Regions from separate parts of the Pseudomonas sp. BB438 genome, predicted to be linked through region 4. Evidence: riboswitches for the same ligand, from Rfam matches in the RefSeq annotation. Region 4 holds a riboswitch; each other region holds the start of a gene.
What was found. Region 4 has a riboswitch for cobalamin ahead of cobO (cob(I)yrinic acid a,c-diamide adenosyltransferase). Riboswitches for the same ligand answer to the same signal wherever they lie in the genome.
Positions count from the first base shown of each region.

Region 1: linked by a shared signal. The riboswitch ahead of cobG (precorrin-3B synthase) and the one ahead of cobO (cob(I)yrinic acid a,c-diamide adenosyltransferase) in region 4 are both predicted to bind cobalamin.
Region 2: linked by a shared signal. The riboswitch ahead of AC1ZV1_RS07450 (TonB-dependent receptor plug domain-containing protein) and the one ahead of cobO (cob(I)yrinic acid a,c-diamide adenosyltransferase) in region 4 are both predicted to bind cobalamin.
Region 3: linked by a shared signal. The riboswitch ahead of AC1ZV1_RS04195 (TonB-dependent receptor domain-containing protein) and the one ahead of cobO (cob(I)yrinic acid a,c-diamide adenosyltransferase) in region 4 are both predicted to bind cobalamin.

Region 1 is NZ_CM170001.1:715,910-721,341, forward strand. It holds gene cobJ (precorrin-3B C(17)-methyltransferase) at 1-495, opposite strand, end outside; gene AC1ZV1_RS03475 (precorrin-2 C(20)-methyltransferase) at 495-1,235, opposite strand; gene AC1ZV1_RS03480 (precorrin-8X methylmutase) at 1,235-1,861, opposite strand; gene cobG (precorrin-3B synthase) at 1,854-3,209, opposite strand; cobalamin riboswitch at 3,288-3,528, opposite strand; gene cbiE (precorrin-6y C5,15-methyltransferase (decarboxylating) subunit CbiE) at 3,596-4,807, shown strand; gene AC1ZV1_RS03495 (cobalt-precorrin-5B (C(1))-methyltransferase) at 4,823-5,432, shown strand, end outside.
Region 2 is NZ_CM170001.1:1,596,692-1,602,123, forward strand. It holds gene AC1ZV1_RS07440 (class I SAM-dependent methyltransferase) at 110-838, shown strand; gene AC1ZV1_RS07445 (VOC family protein) at 898-1,326, shown strand; cobalamin riboswitch at 1,400-1,606, shown strand; gene AC1ZV1_RS07450 (TonB-dependent receptor plug domain-containing protein) at 1,758-3,671, shown strand; gene AC1ZV1_RS07455 ((2Fe-2S) ferredoxin domain-containing protein) at 3,671-4,372, shown strand; gene AC1ZV1_RS07460 (ABC transporter substrate-binding protein) at 4,369-5,289, shown strand; gene ddlA (D-alanine--D-alanine ligase) at 5,381-5,432, shown strand, end outside.
Region 3 is NZ_CM170001.1:859,659-865,090, forward strand. It holds gene tesB (acyl-CoA thioesterase II) at 1-834, shown strand, start outside; gene AC1ZV1_RS04190 (HAD family hydrolase) at 831-1,430, shown strand; gene AC1ZV1_RS04195 (TonB-dependent receptor domain-containing protein) at 1,602-3,458, opposite strand; cobalamin riboswitch at 3,565-3,741, opposite strand; gene dxs (1-deoxy-D-xylulose-5-phosphate synthase) at 3,783-5,432, opposite strand, start outside.
Region 4 is NZ_CM170001.1:5,041,307-5,046,738, forward strand. It holds gene AC1ZV1_RS23205 (cobyrinic acid a,c-diamide synthase CobB) at 1-942, opposite strand, end outside; gene cobO (cob(I)yrinic acid a,c-diamide adenosyltransferase) at 971-1,582, opposite strand; cobalamin riboswitch at 1,870-2,091, opposite strand; gene AC1ZV1_RS23215 (ABC transporter permease) at 2,222-3,367, shown strand; gene AC1ZV1_RS23220 (ABC transporter ATP-binding protein) at 3,364-4,149, shown strand; gene AC1ZV1_RS23225 (MlaD family protein) at 4,150-5,088, shown strand; gene AC1ZV1_RS23230 (ABC-type transport auxiliary lipoprotein family protein) at 5,085-5,432, shown strand, end outside.

The sequences.
Region 1 (5,432 bases), 2.3 Mb from region 4:
TTCGATGCGCAGGGTGTCGCCGCCCAGCAGGTCGGAAACGAAGCGCTTGCCCTGTTCGAGGTCGGCCAGTGCGTAGCCAGGCGGCGGGTCGAGCAGACAGGCGCCGAAGCGCAGCTCGCCGCTGGTGGTGATGGCGGGCGCTACCTCCAGTGTGGCGGCGATGTCGCGGGCCATGCGGTTCACCCCGGCCAGCCCGCCGAGCAGCGGCACCACGGCACTGCCATCTTCGGCGACGGCCAGCACCGGCGGCTCCGCGCCTTTTTCTGTCAGCAGTGCAGCGAGGGTGCGGATGACGATACCGGCTGCGCACAGGGCAATGATCGGGGTGTCGTCGCGGTAGAGCTGGCGCAGGGTATCGCCGAAGTTCGCGTAGGACTCATCGGCGCCCTCGACGCGGTCCTTCAGGCCCAGCACGCGTGCCTGTGGATAAATGCCCTGCAGGCGTCGCGCGGTGGCCAGCGCGCCCTGGCCGAGTATGACGATGGCAGCGCGCATCAGCCGTTCCACCGCTGGCCGGGGATGACGATCATCGAGAAGTACGGCGAGGCCATCGGGTCGACGTCGTCCAGCGCGACGATGCGCTGTTCGCGCATGGTCGCGCGCTCGACGTAGTGGGCGCCGCCGTCACGGCCCAGCTCGCGCAGCACGCGGCGAACCTTGTCGAAGTTGCGGCCGAGCTTCATCACCACTGCCGCATCGGCGTCGGCCAGGCGGCGCTTGAGTTCGTCTTCAGGCAACACGCCGGACAGCACCGACAGGCTCTGGTTGCGGTACACCAGCGGTACGCCGAGCACCGCCGCACTCCCGAGCATCGAGCAGACGCCGGGTACGACTTCGGTGTCATACCGGTCCGAAAGGCGGTCATGCAGGTACATGTAGGAGCCGTAGAAGAACGGGTCGCCCTCGCAGATCACCGCCACGTCGCGGCCGGCATCCAGGTGCATCGCCACCTGCTCGGCGGCCGTGTCGTAGAAGTCGCTGATCACGCCTTCGTAGGTCAGCGGCGGCTCCAGCTTCTCGGTGGTGACCGGGTAGACCAGCGGCAGACGCTGCTGCTCGTCGAGCAGGTGCTGCTCGATGATGGCAAAGGCGTTGCCACCCTGGCCGGCGTGGTGCTTGGCCTTGGCCACGAAGTAGCCGATGACCGGGGACGCGCGCAGCAGGCGCAGGGCCTTGAGGGTCAGCAGTTCCGGGTCGCCCGGGCCGACGCCCAGGCCGATGAGGCGGCCGGTCATCACTCCACCTCCGTGGCCAGGGCGTTCACCGCCGCGGCGGCCATCGCGCTGCCGCCACGACGGCCGCGGACGATCACGTAGGGCACGCCGCGGCTGTCGGCGGCGAGGGCTTCCTTGGACTCCATGGCGCCGACGAAGCCCACCGGGAAGCCGAGGATCAGTGCCGGTTTCGGTGCACCGGCATCGAGCATTTCCAGCAGGTAGAAGAGGGCGGTCGGCGCGTTGCCGATCACCACCACGCTGCCTTCCAGGTGTTCGCGCCAGTGCTCCAGCGCCACCGCCGAGCGGGTGTTACCCAGCTCGCGGGCGAGCGCCGGGACGTCCGGGTCGTTGAGGGTACAGATCACCTCGTTGTGCGCCGGCAGGCGGGCGCGGGTGATGCCCTCGGCGACCATCCGTGCGTCGCAGAGGATCGGTGCGCCGGCGGCCAGTGCGGCGCGGCCGATGGCTCCGGCGCCCTCGGAGAAGCGCAGGTCCTGCACGACGTCGACCATCCCGCAGGCGTGGATCACCCGCACGGCGAGTTTCTCGAGGTCGGCAGGGATGCCGGACAGGTCGGCTTCGGCGCGGATGGTGGCGAAGGATTGGCGGTAGATCGCCTGGCCGTCGCGAATGTAATCAAGCATCAGTGGAGGCTCCGGGGGCGGCCAGCAGATCGCCGGCGGCCTCGAGGGAAAGGTTGCGCGCCAGCGGCAGGCCGAAGCCGGCCACGCCATCGGCGCGACGGAACAGGTCGTAGCGGCCGTCGGCGACGGCCAGCAGGGTGTGGGGAGCGACGTGGGCGGCGGCGCAGGAGCGCGGGCAGCCACACAGGTGTACGCCGGCAGGCGGCGCGTGGCGCAGGCGTTCGGCCAGGCGCAGGGCGTCGGCCTTGGTGTCGGCCAGCCCGCGCGCGCAACCGCTGGAGCCGCTGCAGGCGACGAGGCGCGACAGCGGCTGGGCCGCATCGATCAGCAGGCCGAGGTTGGCCAGGGCGCCGAGCGCGACGGCGGCGTCGGCCTGCGCCACGTCAGGGAGAATCAGGCTCTGCCAGGGCGTCAGGCGCAGCTGCCCGCCACTGAAGCGCTCGGCGAGATCGGCCAGGCCGAACAGCGTGGTGCTGTCGAGTCGCCCGAGGACGAATCCCGCACCGACCATGGCGCGCTCCGGCTGGCGCTGGGGCGCAATCCCGAGATGGCCGAACGCCTGCGGTGCAGGACGTCGCCAGTTATCCACAGCCAGCCCGAGTTGCAGTTGGAAGGGCAGGCGTTGCTGCAGCCGTTCCAGCAGCACGTCGTCACGCAGCATCTCGCGCAAGTGGCGCATGCGCGTCTGGCCATCGCCGGCGAGATCGAGGAACAGGTGCAGCAGGCTTTCCACCAGCAGCGGCACCTGCTCGGCGGTTACGGCGCCAAGGGCGGAACGATCGCCCTCGCGTTGCGGTGGACAGCCAGCCAGGCCGAAGGCGAACAGCGGTGCCGCGTCGTCGGACATGGCGGACAGCCAGAGATCGTTGGGGTGGTCCAGCATCGCCAATGCCTCCCCCGCGTCCAGCTGGATGCCGAACTTGGGTGACAGGCCATGGAAGCGCGGGGTGCTTTCCAGCAGGTCGAGCAGTTGATGGGCCAGCGGGCTCGCGTCGAGGGCGGTGCAAGCATCCAGGCCCAGCGCGGGGCTGACCAGCAGGTTGCGCACATCGTCCGACGCCAGTTCCCGCGGGCCGAGGCCGGCGGCCAGCAGTTCGCGGCTCAGCGAATTCTCGGTCCCGGCATGCACGCCACGAATCTGCAGGTTGGCGCGGTTGGTCGCTTCCAGCACACTGTCGGCATGCCGCTCGGCGGCCAGGGCGATGGCGCGCGCGGCGCTGGCGTCGAGTTGCCCACAGGGCAGCTTGATACGGCAGATGCCGCCATCGCGGGAGGCCACGATGCGCAGCAGGCCGGGGCAGGCATGCGGACGGACGGGCAAAGCGGAAGTGTCGTGCACTGAGGTCACCAGGGCTGGGTCGCGGTGACCTGCGAATCCCCCAAAAGGGACTTCACGACACCGATACACCCCGCTCGATGTCTGCACACGCGACTGGTTTCGTCGGCAGGTCTCCTGGCTGGCAGGTCCTCATCCGGCGCGGCCTTCCCGGTTACCCAGTGGCCTGACCGGCGACACGGAACGCTGTTCTCGTATCGCCGCATTGCGCGGACTCGCTGCTTACAGTTGCGGGGGCAGCCACGGCTTAACCGTGTTCCCTCTTCGGCTCTGGGAAACCTCACCGCGAAAGGCGAAGCGTCCTACGAGCACCGACGAAGCGGGTATTATGCCTGCTTTGCCCGAAGGCAGGAAAAGCCTGCCCGTCGGATCGATCGTCGCACCCTCGAGGAATTTTCATGACGCCCTGGCTGACCATCGTCGGCATCGGCGAGGACGGCTATGCCGGCCTCGGCAAGGCTGCACGTCGCGCCCTGCTTGCCGCCAGCGACGTGATTGGCGCGCCACGCCAGCTGGAGTTGCTGCCGCATTGCCTGGGCGCTCGCCGCCAGGCCTGGCCAAGCCCGTTCAGCCTGGAGCCGGTGCTGCGCCGGCGCGGCGAGCCGACCTGCGTGCTGGCCAGTGGCGACCCGATGTTGTTCGGCGTCGGTGCGAGCCTGGCTCGTCAGATTCCGTCCGAGGAAATGCGCGTGCTTTGCGCGCCGTCCTCCGCCTCCCTGGCGGCGGCGCGGATGGGCTGGGCGTTGCAGGACTGCACGTTGCTGTCGCTGGTGGCGCGCCCATTGGCCGCACTGCATGCGCAGATCCACGACGGCGTGAAGCTGCTGATCCTCAGTAGTGACGGCGATAGCCCGGCGGCTATCGCTGCGCTGCTGCGCGAACGGGGGTTCGCCGCGAGCCGCCTCAGCGTGCTGGAGCACCTGGGCGGCGAGGCGGAGCGCCGCATCGACGGGCTGGCCAGCGACTGGTCGCTGGGCGAGGCCGCTGCGCTGAACCTGGTGGCGGTGCACTGCGTGGCTGGCGCGGATGCCGTTCGCCTGCCCCTGACCATCGGCCTGCCAGACGACGCCTACCGCCATGACGGCCAACTGACCAAGCGCGATGTCCGGGCCGTGACCCTGGCGCGGCTGGCGCCCAAGCCCGGCGAGCTGCTCTGGGACGTCGGCGCCGGCTGCGGCTCCATCGGGATCGAGTGGATGCGCGCGCATCCGAGCTGCCGCACGCTGGCCATCGAAGCCAACGACGGTCGCCAGGCACATATCCGCTTCAACCGCGACGCCCTCGGCGTGCCGGCGCTGCAACTGGTCTGCGGCGCCGCGCCGGAGGCACTGCACGGGCTGGAGCGCCCCGATGCAATCTTCATCGGCGGCGGCGTGACCCTGCCCGGCGTGTTCGAGCAGTGCTGGGAGCAACTCAAGCCCGGCGGCCGGCTGGTGGCCAACGCCGTCACCTTGCAAAGCGAGTCCATGCTACTGAGCTGGCGTGCCCGCGTTGGTGGCGAGCTGACCCGCCTGTCGGTGTCCCAGGCCCAGCCGCTGGGCGGCTTCGACACCTGGCGCGCGGCGTTGCCGATCACGCTGCTGGACGTGCGCAAGCCCTTGGTCGACTGACGATGCGTGACGCCCATGCGTGAAGAAACGCCCGAAGAGCCCCGCCCGCTGCGCAGCGGCTATACCACCGGCAGCTGCGCCACGGCTACCAGTCTGGCGGCGGCGCGCCTGCTGCTGACCGGTGACGCGCTGGACGCCGCGCAGATCGCCTTGCCGAAGGAGCGCAGCGCGACCCTGCGCCTGGAGTTCTGCAGGCTGACCGCCGGTGGTGCCGAAGCGGGCACGCTGAAGGATGCCGGCGACGATCCGGACGTCACCCACGGTGCGCTGGTCTTCGCGCGCGTCGCCTTGAGCGATGAGCCGGGCGTGCGTTTTTACGCTGGAGAGGGTGTCGGCACCGTCACCAAACCGGGGCTGGTGCTCGCGGTGGGCGAGCCGGCGATCAACCCGATACCGCGGCAGATGATGCGCGACAACCTCGCCACCCTGACCGCCGAGTGCGGTTATGCCGGCGGCTTCGACGTCACTATCCATGTCGAGGGCGGTGCCGAGCTGGCGCTGAAGACCATGAACCCGCGCCTGGGCATTCTCGGCGGGCTGTCGATCCTCGGCACCACCGGCATCGTCCGGCCGTTCTCCTGCTCGGCCTACATCGCCTCGATCCAGCAAGGCATCGACGTCGCCC
Region 2 (5,432 bases), 3.2 Mb from region 4:
TGCAGGAATTTGCGCTTCGATTGCCGCCGCATTGACCTCATCGGGTTGCCGGCCCCGTCCTTGACGCAGACAATCGGCCCTTGGTCCGTCAGAAAGGAGGTGCCGATCCATGGCGCAGAACATCTACGACAACCCTGAATTCTTCGCGGCCTACGCCCAGCTGCCACGCTCGCAGCACGGGCTGGACGGCGCGCCGGAATGGGCCGCGCTGCGTGCCCTGTTGCCGCCGCTGGAGGGCCTCGACGTGGTCGATCTCGGCTGCGGTTACGGCGGGTTCTGCCGCTATGCGGCGGAGCAGGGCGCCCGCACCGTGAGTGGGCTGGACGTCTCGCAGAAGATGCTCGACCGCGCGCGGGAAACCACCGAGGCCGCGCAGGTCAGTTACTTCCACGCCGACCTCGACCAGCTCGAACTGCCCACCGCAGCCTTCGACCTGGCCTACAGTTCGCTGGTCCTGCATTACCTCGAAGACCTGCCGCACTTCTTCCGCAACGTGCACGACGCGCTGCGCCCCGGTGGCAGCCTGGTGTTCTCCATCGAGCACCCGATCTACATGGCCTCGCTGGCGCCTGGCTGGATCGTCGATGCCAACGGTCGCCGCTGCTGGCCGGTGGACCACTACCAGGACGAGGGCGAGCGTCGCACCGACTGGCTGGCCAAGGGCGTGCTCAAGTACCACCGCACCCTCGGCAGCGTCCTCAATGCGGTGATTGGCTCGGGGCTGAGCGTGCGCCATGTCGAGGACTGGGGGCCCAGCGCCGGGCAGGTGCAGGCCGATCCGGCACTCGCCGAGGAGCGCGAGCGTCCCATGTTGCTGTTGGTCGCCGCGCAGCGCTGAGGTGTGAAAAGCGGGTGACTATGCTCAGAACATTGCGTTCGTTTTGCCCGGAGATCGCCATGTCCACGCCCGCTCCCATCGCCCGCCCCAGTGTCATTCCCTGCCTGCGTTACCGCGACGCGCCCCAGGCTATCGACTGGCTGTGCGCGACCTTCGGTTTTCAGCGGCAACTGGTGGTCGCCGACGAGCACGGCGGCATCGCCCACGCCCAACTGGCGCTGGCCGACGGCAGCGGGCTGGTGATGCTCGGGTCGCTGCACGACAACGAATACGGCCGGCTGATGCGCCAGCCCGACGAGGTCGGCGGCTGTACCCAGAGCATCTACCTGGTGGTGAAGGACGCCGAGGTGCCGTACCGCGCGGCCGTGGACGCCGGGGCGCAGATCGTCATCGACATCAAGGACGAGGACTACGGCGGCCAGGGCTTCACCTGCCGTGATCCGGAGGGGCACATCTGGAGCTTCGGCACCTACGATCCCTGGCACTGATGCCGCGCGTTCGCGCCTCCTCCGCAACATCCTGCCCAAGCCCCGCGCTTGACGCTTTCGGGCGCTCGGTGTTCAGATGCGCCCCGTTTCAGGTGCCCCCCGCCGCCGTGCGTGGGGTGAAACGGGAAGCCGGTGCGTCGCCCTCGTGCGATCAGTCCGGCGCTGCCCCCGCAACGGTAAGCGAGCGGAGCATCCAGTAGGCCACTGTGCACCAGCATGGGAAGGCGGATGCCCCAGGACCCTCGCAAGCCCGGAGACCGGCCTGGAACCTGTTTGGCAAACCCGCGGTGGGCGGGCGTGAGCCGGTTCCCGGGGCGCGCTCGTTCCGGGTGTCGCTGCGCCGCCTGCGAAATCCCGATTTCGAGGCGATCACCTTGCATTTCTCCCTGTCACCCAAACTCCCGTTACAGAACCGGCGTGCCCTGCGCTGGATGCCTGTTCTCCCCCTGTGCGCCCTCAGCGCGCAACTGGTCGCGGCGCCGCTCGACCTGGCCGACGAAGTCGTCAGCGCGCCTTCGGTGGAATCCAACACTGTCGCCGACATGGCCCGCTACGGCAGCAAGCTGGAGGTCATCGACCGCGAGCAGATCGAGCGCGCCGGCCCCAGCGCCGACATCACGCGCGTGCTGCAGATGTATGTACCCGGCCTGTTCGTCGCGCCGAAGAACGGGCCGTTCGACTACGGCACCTACTCGCTGCTGGGCGGACGCAACGACGACACGCTGATCCTGCTGGACGGCGTGCGCCTGAACAACCGCCTCTACGGCGGCATCTACATCGACACCCTGCCGACTACCGCGGTGGAGCGCATCGAAGTGCTCAAGGGCGGCCAGGGCCTGCTGTTCGGCACCCAGGCGGTGTCCGGCGTGATCAACATCGTCACCCGCAGCGCCCGCAGCCGCGAAGCGTCCGGTGAGGCGAACCTCGGCCTGGACACCTTCAAGGGGCGCAGCGGCGATGCCCGCGCCGAAAAGATCGTGCAGAACGGCCTGGGCGACCTCGGCCTGATGGCCTACGTCAGCCACAACCGCTCCGACGGCTACCAGCCGTTCCGCGACCGCGACATGACCGACACGGTGAGCGACAAGCGCCGCTCCTATGACGTCAATGTGTTCGGTGCCAAGGCTATCCAGGCCATCGGCGATGCCTCGCGCCTGGAGCTGTTCTACCAGTACGCCGACGCCGAGCTGGATTTCGCCCGCCCGACGTCCAACCACCACACCAGCAACAACCGCGTGCAGCAGATCGCCACGGCCACCTTCCAGCAGAGCGTCAGCGACGACTTCAGCTGGTTCGCCAAGACCCACATCAACGACTGGGACACCCGCTACGACCGCGTCTACAACCTGCAGGGCGGCGGCACCCAGGTGCTCAACCACAACGACTACTGGGGCTTCACCGACTGGGGGGCGCAGCTCGAAGGCAAGGCCAGGCTTGCGGGCGGTCACGAGCTGGTCTTCGGCAATGACAGCCAGTGGTACAAGGGCCAGGACGATGTGCTGATCATCGACAACGACAAGGCCGAATCCCACGCGCTCTACGCCCAGCTGCGGCCGAACATCGAGGCGCTGCCTGACTGGCACCCGAGCCTGGGTGTGCGCCGCGAGGAAATTTCCGGCGGCGAAGGCGCCACCGTGTGGATGCTCACCTCGCTCTATGACCTCACGCAGCAGCTCAAGCTGCGCGGCCAGTTCGGCACGGCCTTCAAGCTGCCCACCGCCGAGCAACTGTTCGTCAACGAGCCGGGCGACGAAGTCGGCAACCGCGACCTCAAGCCCGAACGCAGCCGCAACGCCGAGCTGGGCCTGGACTACACCGGCGAGCTGTTCGAGCAGCCCTGGAGCGGCAGCGTCACCCTGTTCCGCCGCGAGATCACCGACCTCATCACCCTGGCGGGCGACCAGTGGGTGAACGGCAACGGCGAGATCACCGTGCGCGGCGTGGAAGCCAACGGCCAGTGGCAGGTTGGCCGGCACTGGCAGCTCTCCGCCGACGCCACGCGCAATCGGGTGGACAGCCGCGAAGGCGTGACGGTGAACAACATCCCGCACTTCTTTGCCCGCCTGCGCCTGGGCTATGACGACAGCCTCTGGGGCGCCGGCCTGGCCACGCGCTACGTCGGCTCCATCGTCAGCGCGCAGGACGACGACTACGGCCACTACACCGTGCTTGACGGCGATGCCTATCGCTACCTCGACGCCGCCCGCGCACACCGCCTGAGCCTCCTGCTGGAGAACCTGCTGGACCGCGACTACGCCACCGGCCGCACCAGCAACGGTATCCGCCAGGTCGACAACCTCGGCCGGCCGCGTACCGCCGAACTGCGCTACACCTTCAGCTTCTGATGAAGGCCATCCTGCTGGTCGGCCCGCTGGCCGGTGCCCAGGGCGAGCGCCTGCACCGCGAGGTGGCGGCGCGCTTCGCCGGTGTCGAATGCATCGACACCGGCGAAGGTTTCGATGCGTTGTGGGCGCGGGTGCGTGAGCTTCTGGCCGAGGATCGCGAGCTGCTGCTGGTGGACCTGGAACCCACCGCTGACGGCGCCTACCTCGACTGGTTGCGCGCCGAGTTGGCCGGGCTGCTCGAGGACGCTCCGCTGGCGCCGCCGCCGAAGGTCACGGCGTCGGCGCTCGGCCGGCGCGGGCTGGATGTGGCGGCGGTGCTGGCGGCGATTGGCGATCCGGCGCAACAGCTGGAGTGCCAGGGTGTCGGTGAGGTGCCTTCGCAGCCGGACTGGTCCGCGCCGCCGCCGCACCGGCATCACCTGTTCCTCTGCACCGGGCCGCGCTGCGTGCGGCGCGGTGCGCTGCCATTGTGGAAAACCCTGCGCCGCGAGCTGATTCGACTCGATCGCTACGAGAACGCCGAGGGCGCTCTGCTGACCCGCACCGGCTGCCAGTTCCCGTGCAACCGCGGGCCGCTGCTGACGGTCTATCCCGAACGCGTCTGGTATGGCCTGCGTAGCGACGAGCAGGTGTGCCGGGTGGTCTCCGAGCATCTGCGTGACGGCGTGCCGGTGGCAGAGCTGCGAGTGGACGAGCCATGACGCGCGCGCTCCTGCAGGTGGTGCTGTTGCTCGCGTTGATGCAGAGCGCAGCAAATGCGTCAGCGCAGGACTACCGAAACTGCGTCCAGACCTGGCAGATCGACCACCCGCCCCAACGCATCCTCGCCCTCAACCAGCACGCCGCCGACCTGCTGCTGGCGCTGGGCGCCGGACCGCGGCTGATCGGCGTGGCGTACATCGATGACGACCTGGACGTGGCTGGCGGCCGTTATCGCGGCGTACCCCTGCTGTCGCGCCAGTATCCGTCGGCGGAAGCGGTCTACGCGCAGCGACCGGACCTGGTGGTGGCCGGGTTCGCCTCGGCCTTCCGCCTGGGCAACCTGTCCCGCGAGGAACTGGCCGCTCATGGCATCGCCAGCTACCTGCTGGATGCCGGTTGTGGTGCGTGGCAGGACGATCTGTTCGCGGGTGTCGAGACGGACCTGACGACGCTGGGCGACCTGCTGGGTGAGCCGGCGCGGGCCCAGACGCTGATTCGCCAGCAACGCGCGGAGCTGGCCGAAGCGCGCCAGCTTTCGACCGGCCGCCAACGGCTGGAAGTCTTCTACCTCGATAGCGCCAGCATCGGCCTGGAGAGCCAGGGGCGGCGTGGCGTAGTCACCCAGTTGCTGCACGCCGCCGGTGCGCACAACCTGTTCGAGGACGTCGATCTGGGCAGCTTCACCGCCAACGCCGAACAGTTGCTGGCGCGCGACCCGGACGTGATCCTGCTGGCCGATGCGTTGTGGTCCACCGCCGACCGGAAGATCCGAACGCTGCGCGCGGACCCGGTGCTATCGCGCCTGCGCGCCGTACGCGAAGGGCGCTTCGTGGCCTTGCCCTTCACCCACCTGTTCCCCGGCGTGCACAGCGGACAGGCCGCGCGCGAGCTGGCACAGGCGCTGGGCCGGTTCTGAACAGCGCGTCTGGTCTGTTCGCCGGCCACTGTTCCTACCCAAGCGCCGGAGCCCATGTTAGAAAGCGCCCATCGATCATGCGGAGGCTGTCATGGGCAAGTTGCGCGTTGGGGTGATTTTCGGTGGGCGTTCGGCGGAGCACG
Region 3 (5,432 bases), 2.4 Mb from region 4:
AGCCTGGAACAGATCGAAGAGAACCTGTTCCGCGGCATGAGCCAGGACCTCGGGTTCCGCCAGCTGTATGGCGGGCAGGTGCTCGGCCAGGCGCTGTCGGCGGCGAGCCAGACCGTGGAGCCGGAGCGCCATGTGCACTCAATGCACGGTTACTTCCTGCGCCCGGGCGATGCCAGCAAGCCGGTCGTCTATCAGGTCGACCGCGTGCGTGACGGCGGCACCTTCAGTACCCGCCGCGTCACCGCGATCCAGAAGGGCCAGCCGATCTTCGCCCTGAGCACCTCGTTCCAGACCGACGAGGAAGGCTTCGAGCACCAGATCAGCATGCCCGACGTGGTCGGCCCGGAGAACCTGCCGACCGACCAGGAGCTGAAAAAACGCAGTGCGGCGCAGTTCCCCGAGCGCATCCGCGACAAGCTGCTCTATCCCAAGCCCATCGAAATTCGCCCGGTGACCGAGAACGACCCGTACGATCCGGAGGTCGGCGAGCCGATCAAGTACCTGTGGCTGCGCGCCGATGGCAAGCTGCCGGACATCCCGGCGCTGCACAAGTACATCCTCGCCTACGCCTCGGACTTCGGCTTCCTCACCACCTCGCTGCTGCCCCACGGCCGCTCGGTGTGGCAGAAGGACATGCAGGTCGCCACCATCGACCATTCCGTGTGGTTCCACCGCGACCTGCGCGCGGACGAGTGGCTGCTCTACGCCATCGACAGTCCCTGGGCCGGCAATGGCCGCGGCTTCGTGCGCGGCAGCATCTTCAACCGTGACGGCCAACTGGTCGCGTCCTCGACCCAGGAAGGCCTGATCCGCCGCCGCGAGGACTGGGCATGACGCTGGACAGCATCCGCCACTGGGTGTTCGACATGGACGGCACCCTGACCCTGGCCGTGCACGATTTCCCGTCGATCAAGCGGGCCCTGGGGATTCCCCAGGAGCACGACATCCTCACCCACCTGGCTGCGCTGCCGGAGGACGAGGCGGCGGCCAAGCATGCCTGGCTGCTGGAGCACGAGCGCGAACTGGCGGTGGCTTCCACCGCCGCACCGGGTGCCGTTGAACTGGTGCGCGCGCTGCATGGCGCCGGCTATCGCCTGGGCATCCTCACCCGCAATGCCCACGAGCTGGCGCTGATCACGCTGGCGGCGATTGGTATCGGTGATTGCTTCCTGACCGAGGATGTTCTCGGCCGTGGCGAGGCCGATCCCAAGCCCAGCCCGGACGGCCTGCTGCGTCTCGCCGCGCGCTGGGACGTGGCGCCGCAGCGGATGCTGATGGTCGGCGACTACCGCTTCGACCTCTACTGCGCCCGCGCCGCGGGTGCGCACAGCGCGCTGGTGAACCTCACCGAGAACCCTTGGCCGGAGCTGACCGACTGGCACGCGCAGGACTGCGCGGAGCTCGGGCGGATGGCGGGGCTTCTGGGCTGAGTCCGCTGCCGTGCGGGTTCGCGAGCAAGCTCGCTCCTGCGACGAGCAGCGCGGTCTGTCGGTGTAATTCGAACCTGTAGGAGCGAGCTTGCTCGCGAATAGCCCGCGCACCGATGCTCCCTGTAGGAGCGCCCCATGGGCCGCTCCTACAGGGGAAATGCCGATGTGGCCTTACAGCTCCGGCGTCCAGGTCACCGCCAGCAGCGCGGTGCGGCCGGGTTCCTGGTAGGGGCGGGCTTCGCCGAAGTAGTCGGTGGGGCTGGTCGGGCGCAGGTAGTCGCCCAGGGTGTAGTCGCGGTCCAGGACGTTATCCAGCTTCAGGTCGACGCGAATCTCGCTGCTGGCCAGCCAACTGGTGCGCAGGTCGAGCACGCCGTAGCCGGACAGCTCGCGGGTGTTGGCCGCGTCGTCGTAGCGCTGGCTGACCGCGCGCCAGGTGCCACCGACGCCGAAGACGCCGAACTGGCGGTCGAGGTCCAGGCTCAGGGTACGGCGCGCGCGGTACGGCAGAGTATGGCCGGTGTCGCGGTCGCGCGGGTCGATCAGGCTCAGGCCGAGCGCGGCCTGCCAGCCGAGCACGTCGCGGGCGACGCTGGCCTCGAAGCCATCGATGCGCGCCTTGTTGATGTTCTCCGGCTGATTGCTGTTGCTGTCCCAGGCAATCATGTCGTCGATCTCGGTGCGGTACAGCGAGGCCTCCAGGTGCGTGCCTTCGATGTCGCCGCGCCATTGCAGCTCGTAGGTCTTCGAGGTCTCGGCCTTGAGGTCCGGGTTGCTCGCGCCGGGGTAGTAGAGGTCGCTGAAGGTCGGTGCGCGGAAGCCCTCGCCGTAGCTGGCGATCCAGGTCTGGTTGTCGCCCACCGGCAGGCTGAAGGCGGCGTTCCAGCTGTTCTGGCTGCCGTAGGCCTGGTTGTTGTCATGGCGGATGCCCAGCTCGGTGCCGAAACTGTCGCCCTTGAAACTGTGCTGGGCGAAGAAGGCACGGTTGCTGCGCTGGTCGTCGGCGAACGCGGTGGTGCCGTCGACCTGGTCTTCGTACCAGTCGGCGCCCAGGGCCAACTGGTTGGCGTCGTCCAGCTGCAGGCGGTTGATCCAGCTCGCCGAATGGCGGGTGGTTTCCAGCGTGCCGTTGTTCCAGCTGTCGGCAGCGCCCACGGCCTTGTTGCGGTCGAAGCTGCGACCCAGTTCCAGGCGGCTGTTCCAGATTTTCGTGATCTGGCCGTCGAGGTAGGCGCTGTAGCTGCTGACGCGAAATTCGTCGCGGGGCGAACCCGGCTCGAAATTGTAGGCGTCGTCGTATTCGTTCTTGCCGCGCTGGTCGTTGAGGTTCAGGCCGGCCTTCCAGTCCTCGCTGAAGCGATGGTCCAGGTTCAGGTGCACGGCCTTGTTGCGCTGGGCATCGTGGTCGTTGTCGGCGCCGACGTTGTCACTGGTGCGGTCCCAGCCCTGGCTTTCGTCGAGGCTGCCGCCGAGGTTGTAGCGGGTCTGCGCGTCACCGCCGGAGAGGTTCAGGCTGCGCTCGAAGGTGCCGTGGCTGCCGGCGGCCAGGCGCACTTCGGGGTGCAGGCCGGCTTCGCCGCGGCGGGTGAAGATCTGGATGACCCCGCCGATGGCGTCGGCGCCGTACAGGGCTGAGCGCGGGCCGCGGGTCACTTCGACGCGCTCGATGCTGTCGATGCTCAGGTAGTCCAGGCGGGCGATGCCGCTGCTGGCCGAGGCGATGCGCTGGCCGTCCACCAGGACCAGGGTCTGCGCGGTGCTGGCGCCACGCACGGAGTAGGAGACCACGCCGCCGGAGCTGCCCATCTGCACGCCGGGCACGCGGGCGAGCAGGGCGGGGACACTGCGCACCTGCAGGCGTTCGATGTCGGCGCGGGTGAACACGCTGTTGGCCGAGGTGGCCTCGGCGCGCGGCTGGGCCTGGCGGGCGGAAGTGATCACCTGGTCGGAGAGCGTGTAGATGTCGCCAGCGGCGAAGGCCATGCCGGGCAGCAGGCTGGTGGCCAGGGCGAGTCGGGTCAGTTTCATGGAGCGTCCTCAAAAGCGGTCGGATGACTTTCGAGGAGGGCGTGGCAAGGGCGGCAGGCCGCACTTGACGGTGCGGCCCTCCGCAACACCTGTCGGGGCGTGTCGAGGGCGGTCTCCGGGCTGCCGACGTCACATCGCCGCCTTCCCACATTCGTGCAGTGGCTCATGGCGATGCTGCACGCCCGCAGGGAGTGCGTCGGTTACCGTTGCGGGGGCAGCGCAGGTCTTTCACCTGCTTCCCGTTACCTCGAACGAAAACGGGCGCACCTTAGTCGGTGCGCCCGTTGCTGGCAATACTCCGGGGGAGGGATGCGCCGATCGGTCTCAGCGGTTGCCGAGGGCCTCCAGGCGCGCCTTCACCGAGGCTTCGATGCCGGCGGCGTCCAGGCCGCACTCCGCAAGCATCTGCGCAGGCTTGGCGTGCTCGACGTAGTAGTCCGGCAGGCCCAGGTGCAGGATCGGCTGCTGGAGGTTCTCGCGAGCGAGGAATTCGCTGACGGCGGCGCCGGCGCCACCCATCACCGAGTTCTCCTCGATGGTCACCAGCAACTCGTGGCTGGCGGCCAGCTGGCGCACCAGTGCCTCGTCCAGCGGCTTGACGAAGCGCATGTCGGCGACCGTGGCGTCGAACTGCTCGGCCACTTTCAGCGCTTCGGCCAGCTGCACGCCGAACACCAGGAAGGCGACCTTGCCGGCCGTGCCTTCACGGCGCACCACGCCCTTGCCGATCTCGACCGATTCCAGCGCTGCCTCGATGGGGGCGTTGGGGCCAGTGCCGCGCGGGTAGCGCACCGCCGCCGGGCCTTCGAAGTGATGGCCGGTGGTCAGCAGCTTGCGCAGTTCGTTCTCGTCGCTGGGCGTCATCACCAGCATGCCGGGGATGCAGCGCAGGTAGGAGAGGTCGAAGCTGCCGGCGTGGGTCGGGCCGTCTTCGCCCACCAGACCGGCGCGGTCGATGGCGAACAGCACGTCGAGGTTCTGCACCGCGACGTCGTGGATCAACTGGTCGTAGCCGCGCTGCAGGAAGGTGGAGTAGATCGCCACCACCGGCTTGGCGCCGTCACAGGCCATGCCGGCCGCCAGGGTCACGGCGTGCTGCTCGGCGATGGCGACGTCGAAGTAGCGGTCGGGGAACCTGTCGGCGAAGGCGACCAGGTCGGAGCCTTCCTTCATCGCCGGGGTTATACCGACCAGGCGCGGGTCCTGGGCAGCCATGTCGCACAGCCACTGGCCGAACACACTGGAGTACTTCGGCCCGCCGGCCTTCTTCGGCACGGCGTGGGCGGGGGCGCCTTCGGGTTCGAGCTTGGTGATGGCGTGGTAGCCGATCGGATCGATCTCGGCGGGGCCGAAGCCCTTGCCCTTCTTGGTCACCACGTGAAGGAACTGCGGGCCCTTGAGGTCACGCATGTTGCGCAGGGTGGCGATCAGGGTCGGCAGGTCGTGGCCGTCGATGGGGCCGATGTAGTTCCAGCCCAGTTCCTCGAAGAGCGTGCCGGGGACCAGCATGCCCTTGGCGTATTCCTCGGTGCGGCGGGCGATCTCCCAGGCGCCGGGCAGGCGCGAGAGCACTTTCTTGCTGCCTTCGCGCATGCTGCTGTAGGTGCGGCTGGAGAGGATCTTGGCCAGGTAGTTGGACAGGCCGCCGACATTGTTCGAGATCGACATGTCGTTGTCGTTGAGGATCACCAGCATGTCGGCCTTGACCTCCGACGCGTGGTTGAGCGCCTCGAAGGCCATGCCGGCAGTCAGTGCGCCGTCGCCGATCACCGCGACCGACTTGCGCCCGGAGCCCTGCATGCGTGCCGCGATGGCCATGCCGAGGGCGGCGCTGATGGAGGTGCTGGAGTGACCGACGCCGAAGGTGTCGTACTCGCTCTCCGAGCGGCGCGGGAAGGCGGCCAGGCCGTCCTTCTGGCGCAGGCTGCCCATGCGCTCGCGGCGACCGGTGAGGATCTTGTGCGGGTAGGCCTG
Region 4 (5,432 bases):
GCCCATCTCATGGTGGGCGTGGATCGCCTGGGCCATAGCGCGGTTCTCGGCCAGCGCCTGCAGGTGCAGTTCCGGGTAGCCGCCCGGCAGGTAGAGGCTGTCCACGTCCGGCAGCGCTTCATCGCGCAGCGGCGAGAAGAACACCAGCTCGGCGCCCAGCTCACGCAGCAGGTCGAGGTTGGCCTGGTAGAGGAAGGCGAAGGCGTTGTCCCGCGCCACGCCGATGCGCACGCCATCGAGGCGGGAAGACTCGCTGCGCGGTTCGGGCGCGGCAAAGCTCACCGGCAGCGGCAGTTCGGTGCTCGCGCTGGCGGCCAGGGCATCGGCAGCGGCGTCCAGGCGGACGTCGAGGTCGGCCAGCTCATCAGCCTGCACCAGGCCGAGGTGGCGGCTGGGCAGTTCCACGTCGGTATCGCGCGGCAGCGCGCCATACCAGCGAATCCACTCCGGCAGGCTGTCGCGCACCAGGTCGCGGTGACGCTGGCTACCGATGCGGTTGGCAAGCACGCCGGAGAACGGCAGGTCGCTCTGGTAGGTCGCCATGCCAACGGCCATGGCGCCGAAGGTCTGCGCCATGGACTGGCCGTTGATCACGGCCATCACCGGCACATCGAAGCGACGCGCCAGGTCGGCCGCCGAGGGCGAGCCGTCGAACAGGCCCATCACGCCTTCGATGAGGATCAGGTCGGCCTCGCCGGCCGCTTCCCAGAGCAGGCGACGACTGTCGTCCTCACCGACCATCCACAGGTCCAGCTGGTAGACCGGCGCGTCGCTGGCGCGGGCGAGGATCATCGGATCGAGGAAATCCGGGCCGCACTTGAACACCCGCACCTTGCGCCCGAGGCGGGTGTGCAGGCGCGCCAGGGCGGCGGTCACGGTGGTCTTGCCCTGGCCGGATGCAGGGGCAGCAATCAACAGTGCGGGGCATTGGCGCGAGGTCATCGGGCACGCTCCGCCACAACGAACGGCATCAGAACTCCACCCCTTTCTGCGCCTTGATACCGGCCTTGAAGGCATGCTTCACCAGGCCCATCTCGGTCACGGTGTCGGCGGCGTCGAGCATCGCCGGCTGCGCACCGCGCCCGGTGGCGACCACGTGCTGCATCGGCGGCCGGGCGGCGATATCGGCCAGCACCGTGTCCAGTTCCAGGTAGCCGTGCTTGAGCGCGATGTTCACCTCATCCAGGACTACCAGGCCGACCTCGGGGTCGGCCAGCAACTGGCGCGCCACGTCCCAGGCGAATTGCGCCTTGGCGATGTCGCGCTGGCGGTCCTGGGTTTCCCAGGTGAAGCCTTCACCCATCACGTGGAAGCTGACTTCCTCGGGGAAACGGCGGAAGAACGCCTCCTCGCCCGTGGTGGCGGCGCCCTTGATGAACTGCACCACGCCCACCTTCATGCCGTGCCCCAGCGCGCGGGCGACCATGCCAAAGGCGGAGCTGCTCTTGCCCTTGCCGTTGCCGCTGTTGACCAGAAACACGCCGCGCTCGCCCTGGGCCTGGGCGATCTTCTCGTCGACTACCGCCTTCTTGCGCTGCATGCGCGAGCGATGGCGCTCGTCCTTTTCCGGGGATTCAGTCATGGCAAGGTTCCTTCTGAAACGGCTTGTACGGATGAACGGGATGGCACAGCCGTCAGGCTGCCAGCCGGGTGGCAGCGAACGGGGGATGGAATGGGCAGGGATGCACCGCAGGCACGCAGAAGCGCCATGCAGCAGTGGTCGCCCAGCACGAGGGCTGTCGACCTGAGGAATAGGGAATTCACCTGAAGGATTCTCCGCCGCTCTCACCCGCGCGGCACTGACCAGTCGGGGCAGGCGGAGGACGGCAACGCGCGGCGCAGGGCCGGCGTCGGCAGCGCCTCCCGCGATGCCATGCGATGCAGCAGGCCGGTCTCCGGGCTTGCGAGAGGAAGCGTCTGGCGTTTCCGAAGAACCGCGCCTTCCCATGCCGAGGCACAGTGGCAGTTTGCGGTTCGAAGCTCGCTTACCGTTGCGGGGGCAGCGCCGGAATGGTCGAACGCATCGACTTCACCGGCTTCCCTGTTTCACTCGCGGCTTGCGCCGAGAGCACCTGAAGCAGGCGCGCAGCTTAGTGGCTGGCGGCCTGGGGCGTCAATTGAACAGACTGCCGCTGGGCTCCTTGCGCGAGGCGGCAAGGGCTCTAGAAAGCCTCACACAAGTCAAGTGGTCAGGCCGCGTAAGTTCGCTAGAATGCGAGTCATGACGACGACCGCCCAACCCGGCCAGCTTCAGTACGACACGTCCGCCACCCCGCCGTTGATGCATGTCAGCGGTGACTGGACGCTCGCGCACTTTGCCACGCTCGAGGCTCAGGTGGCCGCACAGCGCAGTGCCGAATCGCCCGGCGCGCTGGACTTCACCGGTCTTGGGGCGCTGGACACCGCCGGCGCCGCCCTGCTCGCCGAGATCATCGGCGGCGCGCGCATGAGCCAGCTGGAGCAGATCGCCCGCAACCTGCCCGCCGAACGCCAGGCGCTGCTGCGAACCGTCGGCAGCGCGATCACCCAGTGCCGGCTCGACGAAAAGGCCCCGCCGCCCGGCAATGCGCTGGTCGATGTGCTGGAGCGCATCGGCATCGCCTCGCTCACGTTCAAGGACCATCTGATCGGCGTGCTGGGTTTCATCGGCCTGACTCTGCAGACGCTGCTGCGCAACCTGCTGCGTCCGCGTCGCTGGCGACTGACCTCGCTGGCCGCACACATGGAAGAAACCGGGCTGGACGCGGTGCCGATCGTCGCCCTGCTGACGTTCATGGTCGGCGCCGTGGTGGCCTTCCTCGGCGCCACGGTGCTGCAGAAGTTCGGTGCGGCGATCTACACGGTCGACCTGGTGGGGTTCTCCTTCCTCCGCGAGTTCGGTGTATTGCTCACGGCGATCCTGCTCGCCGGCCGCACCGCCAGTGCCTTCACCGCGCAGATCGGCTCGATGAAGGCCAATCAGGAAATCGACGCCATCCAGGCCCTGGGGCTGGATCCCGTCGAGCTGCTGGTACTGCCGCGTGTACTTGCCCTGCTGCTGACCCTGCCGATGCTGACTTTCCTGGCGATGATCTCCGGCATCTTCGGTGGCGGCGTGGTCTGCGCACTGAGCCTGGACATCTCGCCGCGCATGTTCCTCTACATGCTGCAGAACGACATCGCCGTGCAGCACTTCCTGGTCGGCATCGTCAAAGCCCCGGTGTTCGCCTTCATCATCGCCGTGATCGGCTGCCTGGAAGGCTTCCGCGTCAGCGGCAGCGCGCAGTCGGTGGGCGAGCACACCACGTCCAGCGTGGTCCAGTCGATCTTCGTGGTGATCCTGCTGGATGCGATGTTCGCGCTGTTCTTCATGGAGATGGGCTGGTGAGCGAGCCAATCATCGTCGTCCGCGACCTGGCCAACCGCTTCGGCACCCACGCCGTGCACGAGCACCTGGACCTCGACGTACTGAAAGGCGAGATCCTCGGCGTGGTCGGCGGTTCGGGTACCGGCAAGTCGGTCCTGCTGCGCAGCATCATCGGCCTGCGCCAACCCAGCGAGGGCAGCGTGCACGTGTTCGGGCAGAACCTGCCGGCGCTGCCACCGCTGGAGCGCTCGAAGCTCGAACGACGCTTCGGCGTGCTGTTCCAGAATGGCGCGCTGTTCTCCTCGCTGACGGTGAGCGAGAACATCTGCCTGCCGCTGATCGAGCACGCCGGGCTATCCCGCGCCGATGCGCAATTCATCGCCAAGGTGAAGATCTCCCTCGCCGGCCTGCCGCCGGACGCCGGCGCCAAGTACCCGGCCGAGCTCTCCGGTGGCATGGTCAAGCGCGCCGCGCTGGCCCGCGCCCTGGCGCTGGACCCGGATATCCTGTTTCTCGACGAACCCACTGCCGGCCTCGATCCGATTGGCGCGGCGGCCTTCGACCAACTCATCCTGACCCTGCGCGACGCCTTCGGCCTCACCGTGTTCCTGGTCACCCACGACCTGGACACCCTCTACACCATCTGCGACCGCGTCGCCGTGCTCTCGCAGAAACGCGTGCTGGTGGTGGGGCCGCTGGACCAGGTCGCCCAGACCGACGACGCCTGGGTGCAGGACTACTTCCACGGCCCGCGCGGCCGTGCCGCGCTGCAGGCCACCGAACACCTGCGGGAGGAAAGCTGAATGGAAACCCGTGCCCATCACGTGCTGATCGGCCTGTTCACCCTGGTCGTGTCGATCGGCGCGCTGCTCTTCGCTCTCTGGCTGGCGCAGTCGAGCAACGACCAGAAGTACAAGGTCTACGACGTGATCTTCAACGAGGCGGTGACCGGCCTGTCCGAAGGGGGCACGGTGCAGTACAGCGGCATCCGCGTGGGTGACGTAGTGTCCCTGCGCCTGGACCCGAACGACCCGCGCAAAGTCCGCGCGCGCATCCGCGTCTACGACAGCACCCCGATCCGCGAAGACACACGCGCCAAGCTGGCCCTCACCGGCGTGACCGGCCAGGCCATCATCCAGCTCTCCAGCGCCGCCCAGGACAGCCCGCCGCTGACCGGCAAGGACGGCGAGGTGCCGGTGATCAAGACCATCCCCTCGCCCTTCGCCAAGTTGCTGGCCAACGGCGAGGACATCGCCACCAACATCAACAACCTGATCAACAACGTGAATCGCATGTTCTCCCAGGAAAACGTCGACCGCATCAGCCGCACCCTCGACCACATCGACCAGGCCACCGGCGTGGTCGCCGAGCAGCGCGACGACATCCGCCAGACCTTCAAGGAACTGGCCGCCGCCAGCGAGCAGGCGCGCATCACCCTGGCCAACGCCAGCCAGTTGCTCGAACGCGCCAACCAGACGCTGGGCGGCAAGGGCCAGGACATCCTCGACGACACCCAGAAGACCCTCGCCTCCCTGCGCACCAGCAGTGAACGCGTGGAGCAGTTGCTGAACAGCAACTACGACTCGGTGAATGGCGGCCTCAATGGCCTGGGCGAGATAGGCCCGGCGGTCCGCGAACTGCGCTCCACCCTGGAAGACCTGCGTGGCGTCACCCGCCGCCTGCAGGAAAACCCCACCGGCTACCTGCTCGGCCGCGAGCGCAACAAGGAGTTCCAGCCATGACCGCCCTTCCCCGCGTGCTCGGCGCCGTCGCCCTGATCAGCCTGCTGGGCGCCTGCTCGATCCTCCCGGAAGCGGAAAGCCCGGACTTCTACCTGCTGCCGGCAACCCAGCAACCCGCGCGCAGCAACGCCGCGGTGAACTGGTCCCTGCGCGTCAGCGCCCCCACCGCCAGCCTGGCGCTGGATAGCAACCGCATCGCCGTGGTGCCACAGGGCAACCAACTGAGCAGCTACCAGGGCGCGCGCTGGAGCAACCGCGCCCCGGGCCTGCTGCGTGATCGCCTGCTCGACGCCTTCACCGCCAGCGGCAGCATCGCTGCCCTGAGCAGTGACGAGACCAGCCTG